DNA from 2 places in the Diaphorobacter ruginosibacter genome. Region 2 is predicted to be linked to the other one. Evidence: predicted binding sites of a transcription regulator. Region 2 holds the regulator's gene; the other holds the start of a gene.
The links. The regulator NrdR, encoded in region 2, represses ribonucleotide reductase genes. The targets are predictions, from matches to a motif close to CACNANATNTNGTG.

Region 1: a site for NrdR is predicted at 4,810-4,823, ahead of H9K76_RS19515 (ribonucleoside-diphosphate reductase subunit alpha). Genes of this name have one in related genera too.

What each region holds. Positions count from the first base shown of each region.
Region 1 covers NZ_CP060714.1:4,297,934-4,305,197, forward strand. Annotated here, with positions in the region: gene H9K76_RS19490 (cytochrome C assembly family protein) at 1-390, shown strand, start outside; gene H9K76_RS19495 (PP0621 family protein) at 393-641, shown strand; gene H9K76_RS19500 (sensor histidine kinase) at 669-2,372, shown strand; gene H9K76_RS19505 (sigma-54-dependent transcriptional regulator) at 2,387-3,958, shown strand; gene ampD (1,6-anhydro-N-acetylmuramyl-L-alanine amidase AmpD) at 3,939-4,550, shown strand; gene H9K76_RS19515 (ribonucleoside-diphosphate reductase subunit alpha) at 4,916-7,264, shown strand, end outside.
Region 2 covers NZ_CP060714.1:3,262,888-3,270,151, reverse strand. Annotated here, with positions in the region: gene aroC (chorismate synthase) at 1-232, shown strand, start outside; gene H9K76_RS14875 (methyl-accepting chemotaxis protein) at 163-1,884, opposite strand; gene nrdR (transcriptional regulator NrdR) at 2,164-2,619, opposite strand; gene glyA (serine hydroxymethyltransferase) at 2,647-3,891, opposite strand; gene H9K76_RS14860 (lytic transglycosylase domain-containing protein) at 4,158-5,060, opposite strand; gene H9K76_RS14855 (DUF748 domain-containing protein) at 5,914-7,264, shown strand, end outside.

The DNA of each region.
Region 1 (7,264 bases), 1.0 Mb from region 2:
GCCGCCGTCGTGCACGCGTGGCTGATGACGCGCGCCGAGAAGCAGATCCGCCTTGCCGCCGACTCGCCGTCCGGCATGCCGCTGCTCACCCTGGAGCGCCTCACCTTCCGCTTCGTGACGGCCGGCTTCGTGGTGCTGACCGCCACCCTGATCGCCGGCTGGTTCTTCGGCGAGGTGCTGTACGGCCGCGCCTGGGTGTGGGACCACAAGTCGGTCTTCTCCGTGCTTTCATGGATCACCTTCGGCGTGCTGCTGATCGGCCGCTCGCGATTCGGCTGGCGCGGCCGGCATGCGGTGAACGTGCTGTACGCGGGCGCGGTCCTGCTGCTGCTGGCGTATGTGGGTTCGCGCTTCGTCATCGAGGTGCTGCTGGGCAAGGCGGGCGCATGATCATGAAATACCTTCTGCTGTTCCTCGTGCTGTTCGTTGCCTACCAGATCTGGCGCAAGCAGCAGCGGCTGGATGCCGCGGCCCGCCGCCGCGATCAGGCGCCGCAGCAGCGCCGCCCCCGCCTCGAGCAGGAAAAGATGGTGCCGTGCGCACGCTGCGGCCTGATGCTCCCCGTCAGCGATGCGCTGCACCAGGACGGCCGCAACTACTACTGCTGCGCCGAACACCAGCAGCAGGGCCCGGCCTCCTGACGCCGCCCCACCGGACCCACGCGCCCCGTGCCCCCGTCTACCCAACGCACCGGCAACAGCACCTTCCTGCGCATCTGGCTCGCCTTCCTGAACGGCCGGATCATGGTGGCGCTGCTCCTCACGCTACAGCATGCCGCCGGCCTGGTCTGGCAGCTGCCGCCCGTGAACCCCAACACGCTGGCCGTCTGCGTGGCGTACCTCGCGCTCACGCTGCTGGCGCGCATCCTCACGCGCACCGTGCCGTCGCCCCAGCCCGGACCGCAGTGGCTGCCGACCATCGGCGTGGACATCGTCATGTTCGGCTACCTGCAGCTGTTCGTGACCGACGTGCTGAGCTACACGCCGCTCTACGGCCTGCCCGTGCTGATGGCAGGCATGCTGGGCACGCTGATGATGGCGCTGGGCACCACCTCGATCATCACCATCCTGCTGCTGGCCGGCTCGCTCTGGCTTGGCGAACGCTCCACCGCCGACAGCGCCCAGCGCTACATGCAGGCGGCGCTCACCTCCATCGGTTTCTTCATCGTCACCTATCTGGTGCACCAGCTGTCGGTGAAGCTGCACGCGGAGCACGCGCTCTCCCAGCGCAATCGCATGGCCGCACAGACACAGGAAGATGTGAGCGCGCTCGTCATGCAGCATCTGGGGGAAGGCGTGCTGGTGATGGATCGGCAGGACATGGTGCGGCTGGTGAATCCCTCCGCGCGGCTGCTGCTCGGTGACGCCGCGCCCGCCAGCATGCCGTTCGAGCTGAGCCACAGCCCAAGCTGGAACCCGCTGCTGGCGCTGGTGCGCAAGACCTTCGACAGCGCGACGCAGCAATCCGCCGACATCGACATCCCGCAGCCGGGGCACAGCCCCATGGGCCTGCGCGCCCGCACCTGGCTGACCACGCCGCATGCGAGCGCCCCCGCCTCCAGCCAGCAGGAGCCCGGAGACCTGCTGTGCGTGGTGTTCCTGCAGGACCTGCGCGAGATGGAGGCGCGCCTGCGCACGGAAAAGCTCGCCGCCATGGGCCGCATGTCGGCGGCCGTGGCCCATGAGATCCGCAATCCGCTTGCCGCCATCCTGCAGGCCAATGCCCTGCTGGAGGAAGAGCTGCAGGACCCCGTGCAGCAGCGCCTGAGCCAGATGGTGCGCCAGAACGCCGAACGGCTCACGCGCATCACGGAGGAGGTGCTGGACATCGCGCGCGTGCGCCACCAGATCGACAACGTGCCGGCCCAAGGCATATCCCTGGACGAATCCGTGCGCCACATCTTCAGCGACTGGCAGATGCAGAATCCTTCGCGCCGCAAGGCCCTGCTGCAGCTGGAAACGGGGGACGCCCAGGTGAACTTCGACATCGACCACCTGCGCCGCGTGCTGATCAACCTCACGGACAACGCCCTTCGCTACATGGGACCGCACGAGGACTCGATGTGCATCCACACCGGCCTCACACCGGAAGGCCTTGCCTTCGTGCGCGTGTGGAGCGATGGTGCACCGCTCGAGAAATCGGTGGAGCAGCATCTGTTCGAGCCCTTCTTCTCCTCCGAGAGCCGCTCCAGCGGACTGGGCCTCTATATCAGCAGGGAACTGTGCAGCCGCCACGGTGCGACCATCCGCTACGAACGCACCGCGCTGGTGCTTGCTCGCGGGGAGATCGATGGCAATGCCTTCACAGTCCACTTCCCCAAATCACTGCGACTGCCGGGGAACCCTTCACTTTTTGACACAATCATGGTTTGAGATCCAGCGAACACATGCCTGCCTACGCCGCCTCCATCCTCGTCATCGACGACGAACCCGATCTGCGAACCCTCTACGAGCTGACACTGCTGCGCGAGGGGTATCGGGTGGAGACGGCCGCCACCGTGGAGGAGGCACGGCAGCAGTTGCGCGTGCAGCAGTTCGACGTCGTGATCTCCGACATGCGCCTGCCCGACGGCTACGGCATGGAGGTGCTCGTGCATCTGCGCGAGGCCAACCGGCGCGAGCGCTGCGTGGTCATGACGGCCTACGGCTCCGCTGAAAATGCGGTGGAGGCGCTGCGCGCCGGCGCGTTCGACTATCTCACCAAGCCCGTCGACCTGAAGCAGTTCCGCTCGGTCGTTGCGTCCGCCGTCCAGGGCACGGGCGCGGTCCCGACACCCGGGGCCGCTGCACCCACGGCCAACGCCGCAAATACGGCGAATGCCGCCTCGAGGCCGTCGCCTTCCGCACGTGACGAAGAGACGGCACCCGATGCCGCCACGTCGTCCGTGCTGCGGCAACTGGTCGGCGACTCGGAGGCCATGCGCAACCTGAAGCAGCGCGTCGCCAAGGTGGCCCGCAGCATGGCGCCGGTCCTCGTGCGGGGGGAATCCGGCACCGGCAAGGAACTGGTCGCGCGCGCGCTGCACGGCAGCAGCCAGCGCTCGGAGGGTCCGCTCATCGCCGTGAACTGCGGAGCGATCCCCGAAAACCTGCTCGAGGCCGAGTTCTTCGGCGCACGCAAGGGCTCCTACACCGGAGCGACGGCGGACCGCGACGGCTTCTTCCAGGCCGCGCGCGGAGGCACGCTGTTCCTGGATGAGATCGGCGATCTGCCGCTTGCCATGCAATCCAAGCTGCTGCGCGCCATCCAGGAGCGCAGCATCCGTCCGCTGGGAGCCACGCAGGAAGAGAATGTGGACGTGCGCATCGTCAGTGCGACGCACAAGGACCTCGCGGCAGAGGTCGCCGCCGGACGGTTCCGCCAGGACCTCTACTACCGGCTGAACGTGATCGAGCTGATGATTCCCCCGCTGCGCGAGCGCCGCGAGGATCTGCCAGCGCTCTGCGAGGCCCTGCTGGCACGCATCGCCCAGGAGTCAGGTTCCCCCGTTCCCAAGCTCACGCTCCCGGCCCTGCAGCGCATTGCCCAGCACCCATTGCCGGGCAACGTGCGCGAACTGGAGAACTTGCTGCACCGTGCCGTGGCGCTCAGCGATGGAGACGAACTGTTCGTCGATCCCCCTGCGGCCCCCGCGGTCATGTCCGTGCCGCCCGCGCCGAAGGCACAGGCCCGCGCCGTCACAGAGGAGTCGGCTTTCGCATCACCCGACACGGCGCTGCAACTGGCCGACGCGCCCCCGCCCTACCCCAGCGGCACGCCGCTGCCGCATGACCTGCAGGCCTGGCTCGACAGGCAGGAGCGCGACATCTTGGTGCGCGCGCTGCGTGAATCGGGCTTCAACCGCACGGCAACGGCCGCGCGCCTGGGCATCAGCCTGCGCCAGATCCGCTACCGCATCGAGCGCCTGAACATCTCCGAAGCCGAGGGCGGCCCAGACCATGTCGACACCCATGAATAAGCCGGGTGCTTCCGGCCCTGCATCGCATGGGCGATGGAATGCCGGCTGGTACGCGCGCGCGCGCCGTGTCGACTCCCCCAACCACGGCCACCGCCCGCAGGGCGCGGCCATCGACCTGGTGGTGGTGCACTCCATCAGCCTGCCGCCCGGCGAGCATGGCACCGGCGACATCGAGCGCCTGTTCACCAACACCCTGGACTTCGACGCCCATCCCTATTTCCAGACACTGCGCGGCATGGAGGTCTCCAGCCATTTCGTGATCGCGCGGGACGGCACCCTCACGCAGTTCGTCGACTGCGACCGGCGTGCCTGGCATGCGGGTCGCTCGTACTTCCGCGGCCGCAGCAACTGCAATGACGACTCGATCGGCATCGAGCTCGAAGGCCTGGAAGGCGGGGATTTCACCGCAGCACAATACGCGGCGCTGATGGCGCTGTGCCGGGACATCGCCGCGCGCTACCCGATCCGCTTCATTGCCGGCCACGAGCACGTGGCGCCCGGCCGCAAGCACGATCCGGGCGCCGGTTTCGACTGGAAAAAAATACGCAACAATTTGTGTGATCTTGGCTGGTGGTTTCCACTAGATCACTAGCACCCGACACCGGTCTGTGGTCTTCAGGCCGGGCAACCCCGGAAGAATTTCCCGATGGTGTTTTTCCACCTGCATGCGGGCTGGCGGAGCTTATCGCCGGACAGGTCGCATGCACTGGCGATTTCGATGAGAAAACGCTGGCTGCACCACTCGTTGCGCACCGCTTTCGATGCTCCAAAGACAGCCCAAAAGGTGAACATTGGTCAGATCGGCGCTCGCAACGGATACACTACAGGTAGCGTCTTGTCCCACAGGGACACCCCAGATATAGTGTGCCACGGCCTCCCGTGTCATGACTCATCCGACAGCGCGGCGCCGTCGCCAGACCCGCCGCCCTGCTCCTGACTGCTCCATAAGAGGATCAAATGCAAGCTGTACAGAACCCAGCCACCGAAGCGAGCCACGCGCCCGCAAAGACAACAGCCTCCGCTGCCACCAAAAGCGCAGCAACGGGCGGCAATCTCGCCCAGTTCCAGATCATCCGCCGCAACGGCGCCGTCGTGCCGTTCGAGCCACAGAAGATCGCCGTGGCGATGATGAAGGCCTTCCTGGCGACGCATGGCGCCCAGGGCGCCGCATCGGCCAGCATCCGCGAAGTGGTGGACAACCTTACACAGTCGGTCGTGTACGCGCTCACGCGCTCGCGTCCCGGCGGCGGCACCTTCCATATCGAGGATGTGCAGGACCAGGTCGAGCTGGGCCTGATGCGCGGCGGCCACCACGAAGTCGCGCGCGCCTATGTGCTCTACCGTGAGGCCCGCAAGCAGGAGCGCGCCGAGCGCCGCGAACAGCTGCTGCCGCAGGTACCGACGATGCACGTGCTGGAAAACGGCCAGCGCGTCGAGCTGGACGTGCTGCGCCTGCATGCGCTCATCGAGGCGGCCTGCGCCAACATCGGGGAAGGCGTGACGGCAGCGCCCATCGTCACCGAGACCATGCGCAACCTGTACGACGGCGTTCCCATGGACGAAGTGCTCAAGGCCGCGATTCTGGCCGCGCGCACCAAGATCGAGAAGGATCCCGGCTACACCTATGCCACGGCACGCCTGCTGCTGCACACGATCGTGCGCGAGGTGCTGGGCCGCGACGTGGCACCCGCCGAGATGCCGGCTGCCTATGCCGAGTACTTCCCGCAGTTCATCCAGAAGGGCGTGGACAACGAGCTGCTCGACGAGCGCCTCGCCAAGGAATTCGACCTGAAGCGCCTGGGCGCCGCACTGAAGACCGAGCGCGACCAGCAGTTCGACTACCTCGGCCTGCAGACGCTGTACGACCGCTACTTCCTGCACGTGCGCAAGACCCGCATCGAACTGCCGCAGGCCTTCTTCATGCGCGTGGCCATGGGCCTGTCGCTGAACGAGCAGGACAAGAACGCGCGCGCCATCGAGTTCTACGAGGTGCTGTCCTCGTTTGACTTCATGTCCTCGACCCCCACGCTGTTCAACAGCGGCACGCTGCGCTCGCAGCTGTCCTCCTGCTACCTGACCACCGTGCCGGATGACCTGGACGGCATCTATGAGTCGATCAAGGAAAACGCGCTGCTGTCGAAGTTCGCCGGCGGCCTGGGCAACGACTGGACCCGCGTGCGTGCGCTCGGCTCGCACATCAAGGGCACGAACGGCGAATCGCAGGGCGTGGTGCCGTTCCTGAAGGTCGTCAACGACACCGCCGTGGCCGTGAACCAGGGCGGCAAGCGCAAGGGCGCGGTCTGCACGTACCTCGAGACCTGGCACCTCGACATCGAGGAATTCCTCGAGCTGCGCAAGAATACCGGCGACGACCGCCGCCGCACGCACGACATGAACACGGCGAACTGGATTCCCGACCTGTTCATGAAGCGCGTGATGGAAAAGGGTACCTGGACCCTGTTCAGCCCCGCCGACGTTCCCGACCTGCACGACCTCTATGGCGGCGCGTTCGAGAAGGCCTACTCCGCCTACGAGGCCAAGGTGGCTTCCGGCGAGCTCAAGCTGGCCAAGCAGATTCCCGCCGTGGACCTGTGGCGCAAGATGCTCTCGATGCTGTTCGAGACCGGCCACCCCTGGATCACGTTCAAGGACCCCTGCAACATCCGTTCGCCGCAGCAGCACGTGGGCGTGGTGCACTCGTCCAACCTGTGCACCGAGATCACGCTGAACACCAGCGACACCGAAACCGCGGTCTGCAACCTGGGTTCGGTGAACCTCGCGCGCCACATCACGGACGGCAGGATCGATCACGACAAGCTGAAGAAGACCATCAGCACCGCGATGCGCATGCTGGACAACGTCATCGACATCAACTACTACGCCGTGCAGAAGGCCAAGGACTCCAACATGCGCCACCGCCCCGTGGGCATGGGCCTGATGGCGTTCCAGGATGCGCTCTATGAAATGCGCATCCCCTACGCCAGCGAGGAGGCCGTGAAGTTCGCCGACGAGTCGATGGAAGCCATCTGCTACTACGCCTACTTCGCATCGAGCGAGCTCGCCAGGGAACGCGGTACCTACTCGACCTATGACGGTTCACTGTGGTCGCGCGGCATCCTGCCGATCGACTCGCTCGACCTGCTGGCCAAGGAGCGCGGCGGCTACGTGGAAGTCGATCGTTCCTCCACGCTGGACTGGGATGCGCTGCGCAAGAAGATCGCCAAGGACGGCATGCGCAACTCCAACTGCATCGCGATCGCGCCCACGGCCACCATCTCCAACATCGTCGGCGTCGATGCCTCCATC
Region 2 (7,264 bases):
CAAGCCGACCAGCTCCATCATCAGCCCGCGCAATTCGATCAACACGCTGGGCGAACCGGTGGAAGTGATCACCAAGGGCCGCCACGACCCCTGCGTGGGCATCCGTGCCGCGCCGATCGCCGAGGCGCTGCTGGCGCTGGTGATCATGGACCATGCGCTGCGTCATCGCGGCCAGTGCGGCGACGTGGATTCGGGGCTGGCTCCGATCGCCGCGTCCACCCGCTCGGTCTGATCCTGGTCCGGCTCCTGTCCTGGCCGCCGCGCCATGGGCAGGCCCGTTCTGCGTGAGGCGGCGTTCGTGGCCAGCATCCTGGCGCCCGACCCGGGGGTTCCGGCGCCGTGGCTGCGGACATTCAGCCTGAACGTGGCCACCAGCTGCGTCAGCGTGCCTGCCTGATGGCTCAGGCTGGCTGCCGCCGCCGCGCTCTGTTCGACCAGCGCGGCATTTTGCTGAGTCACCCGGTCCAGTTGCGCCACGGCATCGCTGATCTGCGAGATCCCCTCGCTTTGCTCCTGGCTGGCCGTGTTGATTTGTCCCACCAGCGCCGCCACGTCGCGGACCTGGGTGGTCAGGGTGCCGATCGTCTGCGTCGCTTCGTCCACCAGCTGCGCGCCATCACTCACTTCGGCAACGCTCTGGTTGATCAGGGCGCTGATCTCCTTGGCGGCGTCCGCGCTGCGCCCGGCCAGCGAACGCACCTCGCCGGCCACCACCGCGAAGCTGCGGCCATGCTCGCCTGCGCGTGCGGCTTCCACGGCCGCGTTCAATGCCAGGATATTGGTCTGGAAGGCAATGGTATCGATCACGTTGATGATGTCCGCTATCTTTGCCGAGCTGCCTGAAATGTGGGCCATGGTCCGGTTTACGCGCTGCATGGCTTCGCCGCCGTCGACCGCGGTCACGGAAGCGGCGGCCGCCAGTTGCTTGGCCTGGGCCGCGTTGGCGGAATTCTGCTGTACCGTCGCGGCCAGTTCCTCGAGGGAGGCTGCCGTCTGTTGCAGATTGCTGGCCTGTTCCTCGGTGCGGTGAGACAGGTCGTTGCTGCCCGCTGCGATCTGGGTTGATCCCGTCGACACCGATTCGCTGCTCTCGCGGATACGGCGAACAATCTGCGTCAGGTTGTCGTTCATGGCGGCAAGGGCACGCAGCAGGCGGGCGATTTCGTCATTACCAGTCACGTGGATCTGACCCGAAAGGTCGCCCCGAGCCACACGCTCGGCCACATGCACCGCGTGGTCCAGGCTGCCGGTGATCTTGCGGATGAGCATGAATGCCGCCACGAGACACGCCGCCAGCGAGACCAGCAGCGCCGCTCCGATCGCGGTCAGGGTGGCTTGCATGGCGGAGGCAGAATCCTCCGAGGTCTGGCGGCTGTTGACCAACTGCATGTCGGAAATGCTCTCCATGCCCGCCAGGATGCTCACCATCAGCGGGGTGAGCACGGACTCCTTGAGTGCGGCGGCTTCCTGCACGGAGCCTGCCTGCAGCTTCTCGATCATCTCCGATATGACGATGTTGGCCTGTCGTTGCAGCGGCTGGATCTTGTCCACCGCCACCTGCTCGTTTGGAAAGAGCCGGGTCTGGAGGAATGCGCTCCAGCTCCTGTTGGCCCGGTCGCGGCCTTCTGCGATCAGCGCGGCGCCTTCTGCAGGGCTGATGGAATTGGCGATCACCCTGTCCAGGGGCACCAGCACGCCGTCGCTGTATCCCGATGCCGCTTCGCTCATCTGCCTGAGCGGCATCACCTGGTTCTCGTGCACGCTCGCCAGACTGTCGTTGGCTGCCTGAAGCTGCTGGAACAGGACCGCTGAAACGACGGCCAATACGACAAGCAGGCTGAGGACGAGCAGCCAGAGCCTGCTCTTGATGGATAGGTGGGTCATATGGATCGATGCTGGGCAGAGGACGGCTTGACGTAGGCGCTACCACGACTCATTCGGCACACGGATGGCAAGCCTTACGTTAAAGCAAGTGCCAGTGCGCGTCTATCGATATCTTTTGGGGTGGTTTGGGTTTGCAATAGCTGTGTTCCCTCGCGTCATGTGGGCCGGGAGGGGACGGAGGATAGGGCGTGCAGACATGCCACCCGAGGTGAGAGGGACACCGTCACCGGGCCTTCGAGGAGGTCCGTTGCTTCGCGATGAAGCCTGTGTCTTCTCTTCTTACTTCTGCGGCCTGACTTCATCCACCAGGGCACGGAAGTCATCGATGTCCTCGAAGCTCCGGTACACGCTGGCAAAGCGGATGTAGGCCACCTTGTCGAGCTTCTTGAGCTCGCGCATCACCAGCTCGCCGAGGCGGGCGGAGAGGACTTCGCGCTGCCCGAGGTTGAGCAGCTTTTCCTCGATGCGCTCGATGGCGGCATCGATCTGCTCCACACTCACCGGTCGCTTGCGCAGCGCGAGCTTGAAGGATCCGTGCAGCTTCTGGTGGTCGAATTCCACGCGCCTGCCGTCTTTCTTGACGATGGCGGGGAAATTGACCTCGGGCCGTTCATAGGTGGTAAAGCGCTTGTCGCACGCGCCGCAGCGGCGGCGGCGGCGTATGAAATCCCCGTCTTCGGACACACGGGTTTCCGCAACCTGGGTTTCCGGGTGGCCGCAGAAGGGGCATTTCATGGGATGGCTCCGCAGGTAGACCGGAAATCAGCGGTAGACCGGGAAGCGCGAGGTCAGTGCGTGAACCTTCTCGCGAACGGCGGCGATGTTCGCCTCGTCGCGCGGGTTGTCCAGCACGTCGGCGATCAGGTTGGCCGTGATGCGGGCTTCTTCTTCCTTGAAGCCGCGCGTGGTCATGGCGGGCGAGCCGATGCGGATGCCGCTGGTGACCATCGGCTTTTCCGGATCGTTCGGGATCGAGTTCTTGTTGATGGTCATGTGGGCGGCGCCCAGCACGGCTTCGGCCTCCTTGCCGGTGATGCCCTTGGCGCGCAGGTCGACCAGCATGACGTGGCTTTGCGTGCCGCCGCTGATGATGCGCAGGCCGCGCTTCGTCAGCGTCTCGGCGATCACTTGCGCGTTCAGCTTCACCTGGCGTGCATATTCCTTGAACTCGGGCGACAGCGCTTCCTTGAAGGCCACGGCCTTGGCAGCGATCACATGCATCAGCGGGCCACCCTGCAAGCCGGGGAACACGGCGCTGTTGATGGCCTTCTCATGCTCGGCCTTCATCAGGATCACGCCGCCGCGCGGGCCGCGCAGGCTCTTGTGCGTGGTGGTGGTCACCACGTCGGCGTGCGGAACCGGGTTGGGGTACTGGCCGCCGGCGATCAGGCCGGCATAGTGGGCCATGTCCACCATGAAGATCGCACCGATTTCCTTGGCGACCTTGGCGAAACGGGCGAAGTCGATCTCGAGCGAATAGGCGCTGGCACCGGCCACGATCAGCTTGGGGCGGTGCTCGCGGGCGAGCGCTTCCATCTTGTCGTAGTCGATCTCTTCCTTCTCGTTGAGGCCGTAGGACACAACGTTGAACCACTTGCCGGACATGTTGAGCGGCATGCCGTGCGTCAGGTGACCGCCTTCGGCCAGGCTCATCCCCATGATGGTGTCGCCGGGCTTGAGGAAGGCGAGGAACACGGCTTCGTTGGCCGAGGCACCGCAATGCGGCTGCACGTTGGCGGCATCGGCGCCGAACAGTTCCTTCACGCGGTCGATCGCCAGCTTCTCGGCGATGTCCACGTATTCGCATCCGCCGTAGTAGCGCTTGCCTGGATAGCCTTCGGCGTACTTGTTGGTGAGCTGCGTGCCCTGGGCCCACATCGCCGCCGGCGAAGCGTAGTTTTCGCTGGCGATCAGCTCGATGTGCTCTTCCTGGCGCTTGTTTTCGGCCTGGATGGCTGCAAAGAGTTCGGGATCGGTCTGTTCGACAAGAATATTGCGTTGATACATGGCAGTCCTATGCATTGGAAGTCCCTTGGCCGTCGACATTGACGACAAGGGCTGCCCAGGCGAACGGCGGAACGCAGCAGGCCCTCACAACGATCAACTCACTAACCCATGGCCTGTGCGGCACGCTCCCCAGTGGTTTGCAGAAGGGACTTGCCTCCCGACATGATCCACGTCAGCGGCGAGGCGCGTCTCGAACGTCTGCCTCGCGCCTATCGCCAGTCGCGTACTCCGCTAGTGTAACTGACTGGGCAGAGGCGATCAGGATGTCAGTGGGCCAGCATGGCCACTTTTTCGGAGGTGGGAGCGGGGGTGTCGGAAGTGGCCGTGGAAGGCGCCGCTTCGGCAGATGCTGCTGCGGCAGCGGGCAACGCGGCCTTGGTCGCTACCACGGGGGGCGTGGCCACGGGTTTGGCCACCGGCAGCGGGGCGGGGGTCACGTTGGTGGTCGGGATCGATTGGCCGTTGGCCACCTGGCGCAGGCGGAAGTGCTCGGCCAGCACCTTGGTGGAATAGCCACCGTCGTCAGGCAGGTTGGCCGCACCCACGTAGTAGCGCAGGCCGCCCTCGAGCGAACCCGCGCGGGAGATGCACTCCTGCAGCACCTTCACGCCGACGCGCATGTTGGTGATGGGGTCGAACGCTGCCAGGTTGCCACCGAAATCGTCGTACTTGTCGTTGTGCACGCGGGTCATGACCTGCATGAGGCCCTGGGCGCCCACGGAACTTTGGGCAAACGGATTGAAGCTCGACTCGACCGCCATGATGGCGAGGATCAGCGTGGGGTCGAGCTTGGTGCGCGCGCCGATGGAATAAGCCTCGGAGACCAGGGCGGCAATGGGCTCGGGCGCCACGCGGTACTTCTTGCTCAGCCAGAAGGCCACCTTGGCCTGCTCGCGGGGCAGCTCCTTGGGATTGGCCGCGGTTGCGCGATCGACGGCACCAGGTTCCACCGGGAAGCCGATGACGGCGACATGGCGGTCATGCAGCCAGGTACGCAGGCGATCTTCTCCCATGCTGCGCAGGTCAGGGCGGGCTGCCAGCGTGATGCAGGCAAAGGCCACGGCGAGGCCGATGAGCGCGAAGCTGCTGTGGGTGAGCTCCATGAAACCGTCCACGACGTCTGAGCCAAATGTCCGAATGCCGGCGAGCACTGATCCTGAAGCTGTCACAGCTTTTCCTTTCTCGAGTTGAAGAGATCCTGAGTCGAGGATGGGCGTCGTCATCACGCGCATCCTTGCCAGGCTTCTTCGCCTGGATGGGGGTCAAGTTCGAATCTGGCTCGCACGCATCGTGGGTGGGCGAGGAAAGATGAACTGACACAAAGCCGCTGTCAGCAGCATGTAGTCGGGTTGGGGTAAACCCGTTTTTTTGTGAATGGCGGATTCTAGGAGGTCTCTAAATTCTAGGTCAATACTAAAAAACACGTTTGTTAGAATGAAATTGTCTATAAAAATATGTGTTTATCCACAGTTTTGCTGGATTCAAGGGGCTCGCAAGGCGAAAAATGGCCTGAGGCAACAAGTGGCGAAAATCGTGCAAAAACGAAACCATCAATCAATAACGATCTTCAATTGAGATAAACATCTGGCACGTTCCAGGCTGCAGGAGTAACGTTGTTCCTGCCTGCTTGAATGCATGGCATCGCTGAAAAGACTCCTAAGCGTTCTTGTGCAAGGCATGCAGTGCCACCTTGAAAGTACGGAGTTTTTGCAGCCCCCATGAGGGCAATACCTTGTCCTCTGCACGTTGGGACGCAACTCTCCCGGCGAGCAAAAAGGTGGCAGAGGGCCGTTGTGTCCGCCATCGAGCCCGGAGATTGGTGACGCCAGCCTCCGGGCTTACTTTTTGGGGCGCTTCCTCGGGCTGGTGTGCAGCCCCGATGCTCTCACCCATTGCCTTGAGCCCTGGAGCCGTGAAAAGGCGCTGTACATCGGGGATCCGCCCGACTTTTGCGCTTGTTTACAAAACAAGAGGCGCGTTTTCTGATGCAATCCCGTTATCGCATAAGAAAGCGTTAAGAGAGTGTCCAAATCTCCTGCTCAAATTTTCCGCTCCCACAAGTGGGTTCGACGTGTCGTCTGGCTGCTGGCGGCCATCCTGCTGCTGGGGGTGATTTCATGGCTGGCCGTGCCGCCCTTGCTTCGCAGCAATGTCGAGAAGTACGGCTCCGAGTTCCTCGGGCGGCAGGTCAAGGTGGGGGAGGTGCAGTTCAAGCCCTGGGCGCTGCAGCTCACGGTTCGTGATGTATCGATCGCCAGCGCGGATGGCGCCGCGAGGCAACTGGAGATCGGCCGCATATATATAGATGCCGCTGTGCAATCCCTGTGGAAGCTGGCGCCCGTGCTGGATGCCGTCGAGGTCGATGCGCCGCGCCTGCGCGTGGCCCATGTGGCCGAGGGCCGGTTCGATTTCGACGACATCCTCAAGCGCATCGAGGCGCAGCCCAAGTCGGAGAAGAAGGGCGATCCCCAGCATTTCGCGCTCTACAACATCGTGCTGCGCGATGGTTCTATGGAGTTCGACGACCGTGTGGTGGACCGCAAGCAGGAGCTGAGCAAGCTCGAGCTCGCCATTCCCTTCCTGAGCAATCTCGACGCGGATCGCGCAGTGAAGGTCACGCCACGCCTGGCGTTCGCGCTCAATGGCAGCCCGTTCGAGTCGACGGCGCAGGCCACGCCGTTTGCGGACAACCGCAAGGCGGATGCGAACTTTCGCATCGACGGCTTCGATCTGGCGCCCTTTGCCGCCTATATTCCCGCGTCCATTCCGGTGCGCCTGCAGTCGGGTCTGCTGGATGCCGACCTGAAGCTGGTGTTCGAGCAGAAGGCGCAGGCCGAAGTGGGTGTGAGCGGCATGCTCGCGCTGCGTGACGTGAAGGTGGCGGATGCCCAGGCGGAGTCCCTGGTCGCGTTCGAAAAGCTGGACGTGGCACTGGCGGACGCGCAGCCGCTCAAGGGCCTGGTGCATGTGTCGTCGGTGCAATGGCAGGGCCCGCATCTTGCGCTGCGGCGTGATCGCGAGGGCAATCTGGTGCTGCCGGGCATGGGGGCTTCCGCTTCCGCGCCTGATTCCTCCACGCCCGCCCCTGCATCCACGGACGCGGGTGAGCGGGCCAAGGATGACAAACCGGCACGGGCTGCGTGGAATGTGCGGGTCGATGCGTTTGGCCTGCAGGGAGGCTCGGTGGACTGGCGCGACCAGGCTGTGGCCGGGGAGGCTGCGCACCTTGCACTGCAGAATCTGGAAATCGGCGCGAAGGCCATCCTCTGGCCGATGAAGCAGCCCGTGGTGTTCACGGGCAAGACGGAAATCACGCCGGTCGATGCGAAAGGCGCAGTGGCCAAGAGCCCGGCCACGCTGGGCTTCGACGGCA